Hyalangium gracile: one gene and its partner. The protein of the gene in region 1 interacts with the protein of each later gene in a pairwise test. Links are inferred from orthologs where the notes say so. Each region holds a gene or a part of one and is shown on either strand. Other genes may lie near its edges.

The links. The genes of interacting proteins can lie anywhere in the genome.
Region 2: the proteins of KY572_RS15075 (region 1) and priA interact in binary tests that used the Escherichia coli proteins (3 or more experiments, as listed by UniProt). The link is inferred for Hyalangium gracile from one-to-one orthologs.

The regions. Positions count from the first base shown.
Region 1 is NZ_JAHXBG010000006.1:513,149-517,637, reverse strand. What follows is about bases 1,129-3,963. They hold KY572_RS15075 (single-stranded DNA-binding protein), read right to left. Parts: upstream 2,872-3,963; coding sequence 2,386-2,871; downstream 1,129-2,385. Other genes in these bases: dacB (D-alanyl-D-alanine carboxypeptidase/D-alanyl-D-alanine endopeptidase), read right to left, coding at 3,094-3,963; KY572_RS15080 (succinate dehydrogenase), read left to right, coding at 1,627-2,310; hslO (Hsp33 family molecular chaperone HslO), read right to left, coding at 1,129-1,384. In the rest of the region: KY572_RS15090 (phosphoribosyltransferase), read right to left, coding at 1-390; more of hslO, read right to left, coding at 491-1,128; more of dacB, read right to left, coding at 3,964-4,489. UniProt on the Escherichia coli protein: Plays an important role in DNA replication, recombination and repair. Binds to ssDNA and to an array of partner proteins to recruit them to their sites of action during DNA metabolism. Acts as a sliding platform that migrates on DNA via reptation.
Region 2 is NZ_JAHXBG010000003.1:217,657-222,281, forward strand. The notes cover bases 567-3,537. They hold priA (replication restart helicase PriA), read right to left. Parts: upstream 3,208-3,537; coding sequence 925-3,207; downstream 567-924. Other genes in these bases: KY572_RS47070 (hypothetical protein), read right to left, coding at 567-909; soxR (redox-sensitive transcriptional activator SoxR), read left to right, coding at 3,536-3,537. Outside these bases: more of KY572_RS47070, read right to left, coding at 1-566; more of soxR, read left to right, coding at 3,538-3,988; KY572_RS07625 (TVP38/TMEM64 family protein), read left to right, coding at 4,051-4,625.

The DNA of each region.
Region 1 (4,489 bases):
GGGCTTGTTCGTGCTGCCGCGGTCGCGGCTGCGCCGGGTGATGCGCACGGGGAAGAACTCGCAGCCGAGCGCGCTCGAGAGCGCCCCACCCACGAAGACGCCGCCATGCGCCACGCCCACCACGGCCTCGACCTTGAAGTCCTGGCGGATGGCGCCCGCCAGCGCCTGCACCGCCCTGTCGAAGTCCGCCCACGACAGCTCCTGCACGGCGGAGCGCTGCCGGGATTGGTCCCTCCCGGTGGGCATGCGCGGAACCTCGGCCTGGGGCGCCAGCACGACGTCCGAGGGGATGGAGACCAGCTTCTCCACCTTCTGCTTGGAAGGCTTGGGCGCGGACTTGCCCTTCTTGGAGGTCTTGCCCTTGCCGGACACTGCGCGCTTCGTGGCCACGGATGAGGACTCCAGCTGAGGTGCGCCCACGTCATATCTTGAGCGACGCTCGGGGGCTACTTCCCGCGTAGGCCCCCGGCGCTGGGCTGCACGCTGTACGTCACTTCATTGCGGCTTCCAGCATCGCGCGGATCTCGTCTCCGGGAATGACGTACTGTGTCGTGCAGAACTGGCACGTCACCTCCGCCTTCCCGTCCTTCTCCAGCAGATCCGTCAGCTCCTCCTTCCCCATGGCCAGCAGCGCGTTCTTCACCCGGTCCCGGCTGCACGTGCACGAGAAGCGCAGGGGGTAGCGGGACATGACCTCGAAGTCATTGCGGCCCGGCAGCAGCGCCTTGAGCACCGCCGCCCCGCCCTCGGCGGCATGGGCCTGGAGCACCCCGTGCAGGTTCTCCTTGAGCTGGCGGCCGAGCGTCTGGAAGGCCTCCCGGTCCCCGTTCGGCAGGGGCTGAAGGATGATGCCCGCCACCACCCCCAGGGGCTCGGTGGTGCCGTCCTTGACCTTTGCCACCTGCTCCAGCTTGAGCTGCGTGGCCACCTGATCCGAGATGGTGAAGTAGCGCTCCAGGTCCTGCTCGAAGTCGAAGCGCTCCAGCTCCACCGAGGAGCGGTAGTACTCACCCTCGCCGATGTCGCGCAGCACGGAGATGTAGCCCTTGTTGCCGAACACCGGCCGCCAGCGGTACTCGCCCTCGGCGCCCACGTGGGTGACATGGGGGTTCTTGGTGTAGCCCCGCAGCAGCCCGGAGGTGTCCGCGTCCACGAAGAAGCCGCGCAGGGGCCCGTCGCACTCCAGCTGCAGGTTGATGCGCGTCTCCCCCTTCTGAAGCGCCGCCAGGAGCGCGGCGGCGGTGAGCCCCTGGGCGAGCAGCGCGGCCGAAGCCGACTCGCTCTTGTGCGTCGCCCGCGCCTGGCGAGACAGCTCGGACGTGAGGGCGAGCACCACTCGGACGTCCACGTCCTTCAATAGTCCACTGACGAGTTCATCGGCCATAAGGAGAGGCTGTAGCGTGCCCAACACCGCCGCGCTCGCCAATGGGGAAGGCGCCCGGCGCCTCGGTTACCCTGGAAAGGAGGGGTTGGAGCCCCAGGCATCGGCCCGGCTTATGCCTCCGAGCGCCCCGGCTGCCACCCCGGCTGGCATATCCCAGCCCCTCGTTCACCGGGACCGGCTATAACGCCCGGTCCGACCCACCTACCCGCGGAGTGGCCCGTCCGCGCGTCGCCGGAGTCCCGATGAGCACCCAAGCCGCAGCCCTTCCTCGCAAGAACCCGCTCCTCCAGTCCCGCCTGGGCTCATTCCTCGCGGTGTTCCCCCTGACGCTGTGGACCATCAACCACCTCTGGGACAACCTGGCCGCCTTCAGCGGCGCCGCGGCGTGGCAGAGCTCGGTGACGACGTACGCGCACCCGTTCTCGATGGCGCTGGGCTTCCTCATCTCCCTGGTGCCGCTGCTGATGCACACCGGGTGGGGCCTGGTGCGGCTGTTCAGCTTCCGGCCCAACAACCTCGCCTACAACAACTACGGCAACCTCAAGTACATCCTCCAGCGCGTCACCGCCGTGGGCGTGCTGGCCTTCCTGGGCGCCCACCTGTGGAAGGCCTTCCTGGAGCCGCGCCTGCTGGGCCACGGCCCCGAGGCCTTCGAGGACATCGCCCGGGAGATGCGCTTCCACGGCCCCACCCTCTTCGTCTACCTGGTGGGCACGCTCGGCGTGGCGTACCACGTGGCCAACGGGCTGCAGAACTTCGGCATGGCCTGGGGCATCTTCGCCAGCGAGCGCTCCATGCGCCGCTTCGAGCCCTTCGTCATCATCATCTTCCTGGTGCTGACGGCCATGGCGTGGGGCGCCATCTACGCGCTGTTCCAGGCCGGTGAGGCGTTCGGCCCCGGCACCGGGCACTCCATCGACATGTAGCGGGCGGCCCGCACCACCTGAAAACAAAACCGGCCGCTCCCGGGTATTGGGGGCGGCCGGTTCGTCTTCCGGAGCCTAGAACGGGATGTCGTCGTCCCCGTTGCCACCGCTCTGGTTCATGCCGCCATCGTCCATCCCCGGAGGAGGCGCGCCGTAGTCGGGCTCCCCGCTTCGGGAGAACGAGCCACCGCCGCGCCGGGCCCCGCCCCCATCCCCGGCGCCCGCATCACGGCCGCCCAGGAAGGTGACGGAGGTGGCGACCACCTCGGTGGTGTAGTTCTTCCGGTTCTCCTTGTCCGTCCACTCGCGCGTCTGCAGGCGGCCCTCGACGTAGCACTGCCGGCCCTTCTTCAAGTACTCGCCGCACAGCTCCGCCAGCTTTCCCCACACGACGATGCGGTGCCACTCGGTCCGCTCCTGCTTCTGCCCGTTCTTGTCGTTCCAGCTCTCGCTGGTGGCGATGCGGAAGTTGGCGACCGCCTGACCGCCCGGGGTGAAGCGCACCTCGGGGTCTGCTCCGAGGTTGCCGATGAGGATGACCTTGTTGACGCCTCCAGCCATGACTGCCCTTTCTATAGCCCGTCCACCTCGGACCGGCTCCTTGGGTAGCCGATCCACCACGGATCGGCGCCATCCCGCAGGTTCATCACCTGGCGGAATACTTGACAGGTATACACGATGGGAGCGACGCGCGCGCTGATCCTCGGGCCCACGAGGCAGGCGTCAACGCCCGCCTGCCTGCTCGCCCCGGGAGATCCCTGAAATCACACGGGGATGCGGGCCTCACCCGCCAGGGCGGGTCTCCGCCGTGCGCGAAGGCCCCGGCCCCACGGGAGCCGCGGAGCCCGGCGACACCGCCTCCACCGTGTCCGGAGCCCGAGGCGCCTTCTGCTCGGCCACCTTCTGCGAGAGCGTGGCGTCCAGGTTGCGCACGAACGTCACCAGGGCCGGATCCGGCGCGCCGAGCTGCTTGCGCAGTGACTTCCAGAACGGGTGGTCCGCGTCGCCCACCTGCACCAGCCCGCGGGCCAGCAGGGAGACGGCGACATCCCGCTCCGAGTTGCCGGACTCGCGCAGGGCGACGACGAGCTCCTCTGGCGCGGTGCGAGCCACCTCGCCCAGGGCCACGGACAGCTCCGTCTCCGCCTGCCCGTCCCCACGCGAGGCCCCGGCCAGCTCCACCACGCGAGCCAGCGCCTCCGCGTTGCCGCCCGCGGCCAGCTCCACCATGCTGCCCACGCCGGGCACGTCCACGGAGAGCTCGCGCGCCACGGCCCGCAGCCGGCCGTACACGTCCGAGGCCGCCGAGTAGCTGTCCAGGAGCGTGCGCGCGCCCAGGTAGTCGCTCGGGTTGGACTGGTAGAGGCTGTCGGCCAGCACGGCGCGCACGGCCGGGTCGCGCTCGCTGCGCCACGCCGTGCGCAGGAAGCTGATGTTGCGCTGGTCGCGCTGCTTGCCCAGCTCCAGGTACGTCTTGATGCGGCTGGCCACCGCGCCCAGCTCACCGCCCGGACGCGGAGTGTCCGAGAGCGCCGCCACCGCGCGCGAGGGCCCCATCGAGGAGCCCGTGGCCGCCACCGCGGCGCCCAGCGCATCCAGCCCCTGCACCACGGGGCCCGAGCGACCGGGGTAGTCGTTCACCATCATCGCGAAGACGAACAGCTCCCCGCCGGTGGCCTGCACGTAGCCGCTCAGCGCGGACACATTCTCCAGCGTGCCCGTCTTGGCGCGCAGGCGGCCCACGGCCTCGCTGCCCTCGAAGCGGTACTTGAGCGTGCCGTCCTTGCCGGCGATGCCCACCGAGGACAGGTACTCGGGCGCCAGCGGGAAGCGCGAGTGCATGAAGCGCAGGATGCGCGTGAGCTGCGTGGCCGAGAAGCGGTTGGTGTCGTTCAGGCCGCTGCCGTTCTTCATCACGTACGAGCCGCTGGGCAGGCCCACCTCCCGCTCGAGGAAGGACTCCACCACCTCGATGCCCTTCTGGAAGCTGCCCGGCGCGCCCTTGAGCTCGGCGCCCATCGTCTTGAGCAGCGTCTCGGCGACGAAGTTGTTGGACAGCTTGTTGAGCCGCTTGAGGATGACGTCGAACGTGTCCGACTGGGCCACGTGCACCAGCCTGGCCCTCGAGGGAGCCAGGCCCAGCTTCACCTTGCCCTTCACCTTGATGCCGCGCCCCTTC
Region 2 (4,625 bases), on another replicon or contig:
CGGATCCTGGACGGTGATCTCCTCGGCCGAGGAGAAGTCCACGGCCCCGGCCGAGGACTCGAGCATGTCCGGCAGCGCGTCCGCCACGACGGGGGCTTCCCCCCTCAGGTCCACCGGATCCATGAGGACGGGATCCGCCGCCACGGCCAGCGCCTCCTGCTCGGAGACCGGCTCGCTGCCCACGAACGTGAAGGCGGACCCGGCGTGCGGTTCCGCCTGGGGAGCCGGAGCGGGCGCGGCCTGCGCTGCCAGCGTCGAGTCCAGCGAGGCCACCGCCTCGGCCTCCACCTGCTGGTGGGTCTGCTCGAAGGCCGCATCCATGGCCTCGGAGGCCTGCCGCGCCCCGAGCCCCTCCTGCTCGGCAGCCAGGGCCTGCGCGTCCGCCGGAGGCGCATCCCAGTCCACCTGCGGCGTGCCCCCCATGTCCCCGAAGAGGGCATTGGCCAGCGCGGGGTTGCTGCGCTCCGAGGGAGGAGGCACCTGCCACGGGTCCGCATCCACCGCCGCCTCGGTGTGCGGAACGGGGAGGGTGTGCGACTCCTGGACCCGCCAGTCCTCTCCCTGGGCGGGGCCGCGCACCAGCATGCTCACCGTCTCCAGGAAGCTGGGAGGATCCAGCGGCAGGGGCGCTACCGGCAGGCTGTAGCCCGCGACGGGCTCGCCCAGCAGCAGCAGGCGCGCCTTGTGCCCGTCCGGGTGCTGGAGCAGCTCCTCCAAGACCAGGCTGCCCCGCCCCGACTCCACGGCCGGAGCCAGGATGAGGAGCGAGGGCTGGTAGTGGCCGAAGGCGATGAGGGCGTCCGCGACGGAGGTAGCGAGGATGACCTCGTGCCCCTCGCGCGTGAGCAACCGGCGGACGGTGGCGATGGTAGCGATGTCGTCGTGGACGAGGAGGACCGGGGCGGCCATGTAAGCCGCCTGAGTCTACAGCATCGCACCCGGATCCACGTCGATCGTGACCTTCACCCCCGACGGAATGTCCTCCAGCTTCGCTTCCAGGCGGGCAAGCAAAGGGGCGAGGGCCGCATGGGAGGGCCCCTTCAGGAGGATCTGCCAGCGCGTCCGCCCTCGGAGGCGGGAGATGGGCGCCAGCGCCGGCCCCAGCAGGCGCACCCCGGCGGAGGGGGGTGGCATGCGTCGGGAGAGGAAGTCCCCGAGCATCCGGGCCACGCTGGCGGTCTGCTCCGGGTGCTCGCCCTCGAGCCGGATGGCCGCCATCCGGGTGAAGGGGGGATAGGCCAGGGCCTTGCGCCAGTCCAGTTCCTGCTGGGCGAAGCCCTCGAAGTCATGGGCGAGCACCTTCTTCACCGGCTCGGAGTCCGGGTTGTAGGTCTGCACCAGGACGCGGCCCGGATCCTTGCCCCGTCCGGCCCGCCCGGCCACCTGGGTGAGCAGGTGGAAGGTGCGCTCGGCGGCGCGGAAGTCCGGGATGGCCAGGGAGGTGTCCGCCATGACCACGCACACCAGGGTGACGCCCGGGAAGTCATGGCCCTTGGCCACCATCTGCGTGCCCACCAGGATGTCGATCTCCCGGCGGGCGAAGGCGGCCAGCAGCTCGGTGACGCGCTCGCCGCTGGTGGCCGCGTCCCGGTCCAGCCGGGCGACGCGGGCCTGCGGGAAGCGCTCGGCCACCTCGGCCTCCACGCGCTCGGTGCCGATGCCCAGCCGGAGCATGGGGCCGGTGCACTCGCGGCAGCGCTCGGGCACGGGGGTGGCCAGGCCGCAGTAGTGGCACATGACGCGCGAGGCGGCCCGGTGCAGCGTCAGGCACACGTCGCAGTCGTTGCACTTGAGCGTCAGCCCGCACACCTCGCACAGCAGGAAGGTGCTGTGACCGCGGCGGTTGAGGAAGAGGATGGTCTGCTGGCCCTTGTCCAGCGTCTCCCGCATGGCGTCCACCAGCGGCTGGGAGAGGATGGGCGCCTCCTCCGTGACGGGGCCGCCGTCGCGCGGGCGTTCAATCCGCAGGTCCACCAGCTCGATGCGCGGCATGGGCCGGTCATCGACGCGGTGCTTCATCTCCAGCAGCCGGTAGCGGCCGCGGTGCACGTTCTCCAGGGACTCCAGCGAGGGCGTGGCCGAGCCGAGCACCACCAGCGCTCCGGCCTGCTTGCCGCGCATGACGGCCATGTCGCGCGCGTTGTAGCGGAGCTTGTCCTCCTGCTTGAAGGAGGGATCATGCTCCTCGTCCACCACGACGAGGCCCAGGTTCTCCACGGGGGCCCAGATGGCCGAGCGCACGCCCACGGCGATGCGCACCGTGCCCTTGCGCAGCGCCTGCCAGTGGAAGAGCCGCTCGCGATCCTTCAGGCCCGAGTGCAGCACCGCCACGTCCCCGCCGAAGCGGCTGCGGAAGCGGCCCACCAGCTGCGGCGTGAGCGCGATCTCCGGCACGAGGATGAGGCTGCCCTTGCCCTGGGCGAGCGTGTGCTCCACCGCGCGCAGGTACACCTCCGTCTTGCCGCTGCCGGTGACGCCGTGCAGGAGCACCGTCTGGAAGCCGCCCATGTCGAGCGAGTACTGCAGGGCCTTCACGGCGACGTCCTGCTCGGGAGTGAGCACGTCCGGGCGGCCCTGGCCCAGGCCCTCGCGCACGCCCGGCTTGAGCACCTGCTCCTCGATGCGCACCATGCCGCGCGAGGCGAGCTTCTTCAGCGTCTCGCGGCCACCCGGGATGGAGTGGGCCACCTCTTCCACGGGCGCGCGGCCCCCCACGGCCAGCAGGTAGGCCAGGGCGGCGGACTGGGCGGGCGCGCGGCGCAGCTCGGCTGGCGTCTCCGTGACGAGCGCCACGGCGAACTGCTGCACATCCGGCCGGGCCTCCTTCTCGTCCTCGGCCTTGGAGAGTCCGGGCGGAAGGGCGCCGCGAATCACCTCACCGAGCGGGTAGCGGTAGTGCTCGGCGGCGAAGCGCAGCAGGGCGATGAGATCCGCCGGGAGGGAGGGAGACTCCTCGAGCACGCGCTGGATGGGCTTGAGCTTGATGCCCTCCTCGGCGGGCGAGGAGGCAGGCCCCAGGAAGAACCCCAGCGCGGTGCCTCGCCCGAAGGGCACGAGCACCCGCTGGCCCGGGGACAGGCGGCCCGAGAGAGTCTCCGGGACGACATAGGTGAACTCGCCCCGGACAGGACGGCCCACAGCGACGGAAGCAAGGGAGGCAGACGAGCTCACGGGGTCCACAGTAGCGGAGTGATCCGACACGACCATTTCCCGCCAGGTCATGCAACCTGGGGTGTGATCGGACGTACCACGCGGAGTGGACGGAAATGCCTGATTCTCGGGCTCCGGAGCCGCTGACTGATCCATGACAGTAGAACGCGCGAGACGGCCCTCGGCGTCCTGCCCGCCCTACCTGCCACGCGCTCTTCCCTCGGTGGACCTCATCCGATGAAGGCCAGGGCGGTGGGGCCGTCATGCAGCAGCGCCGTGGCCTCCCGCGCCTTCCTTTCTCGCGGCGACTCGAGCCGCGGCAGCCAGGGAACCTGCATCTTCAAGTTCACTTGAAGTCAAGCCCCTGAGGCGCCCATATTCGGACATGTTCGAGCCGCTCACGATTGGGGAGTTCGCTCGCCGCACCGGCGTCGCGACGTCCGCGCTTCGCTTCTACGAGGAGCGAGGCCTCATCCGCTCGGAGCGCACCGCGTCGGGCCACCGCCGCTTCTCGCGCCCGATGATCCGGCGCGTGGCGTTCATCGTCTTCGCCCAGCGCGTGGGGCTCAGCCTCGAGGAGATCGGCCAGGAGCTCTCCAAGCTGCCCGCCGACGAGGTGCCGAACCGGGCGGACTGGGCCAGACTCTCCCAGACGTGGAAGGCCCGGATCGACGAGCGGATCGCCGAGCTCGAGCGGCTCAAGAGCGGCCTGACGGAGTGCATCGGCTGCGGCTGTCTGTCGCTCGACCGCTGTCGGCTGGCCAACCCCGGAGACCGCGCCGCCGCCTACGGCCCCGGGCCCCTCTTCTGGAACAGCGGAAGAAGAGAGACGCGGTGAGCTTCCTCGGCTACGACTGCAAGTGAAGAGGCGGTAGGTTCCTCCAGAGACGTGGGGCCGGGATGAAGAGCCGACGTGTCGTGCTGTGGCTGTTGGGAATCGCGGCGATCGTGACCGCCGTCATCCTGCTGCCCGTCAATGCCTGGCTGCTGGCGCTCATCGAGCGCATCCGAGACATGGGCCTGGTGGGAGCGGCCGTCTTCGTCGTGGCGTACGTGGCGGCGACGGTGCTGGTGCTGCCCGGCTCCATCCTCACGCTGGGGGCGGGCTTCGCCTACGGGCCGGTGTACGGCACGCTGCTGGTGATGCTGTCGAGCAACCTGGGTGCCACGGCGGCCTTCCTGCTGGGGCGCACGGTGCTGCGCGAGCGAGTGGCGCGGCGCATCTCCGGGGACGCGCGCTTCAGCGCGGTGGACGCGGCCGTGGGAGCGCAGGGCCTGCGCGTGGTGCTGCTCCTGCGCCTGTCGCCGCTGTTCCCCTTCAACCTGTTGAACTACGCGCTCGGGCTCACGCGGGTGCGCCCGCGGGACTATGTGCTCGCCTCGATGGTGGGCATGTTCCCCGGCACGCTCCTCTATGTGTACCTGGGCTCGCTGGTGACGAGCGTCACCCAGCTCACCAGCGGCCAGCGCCCGGA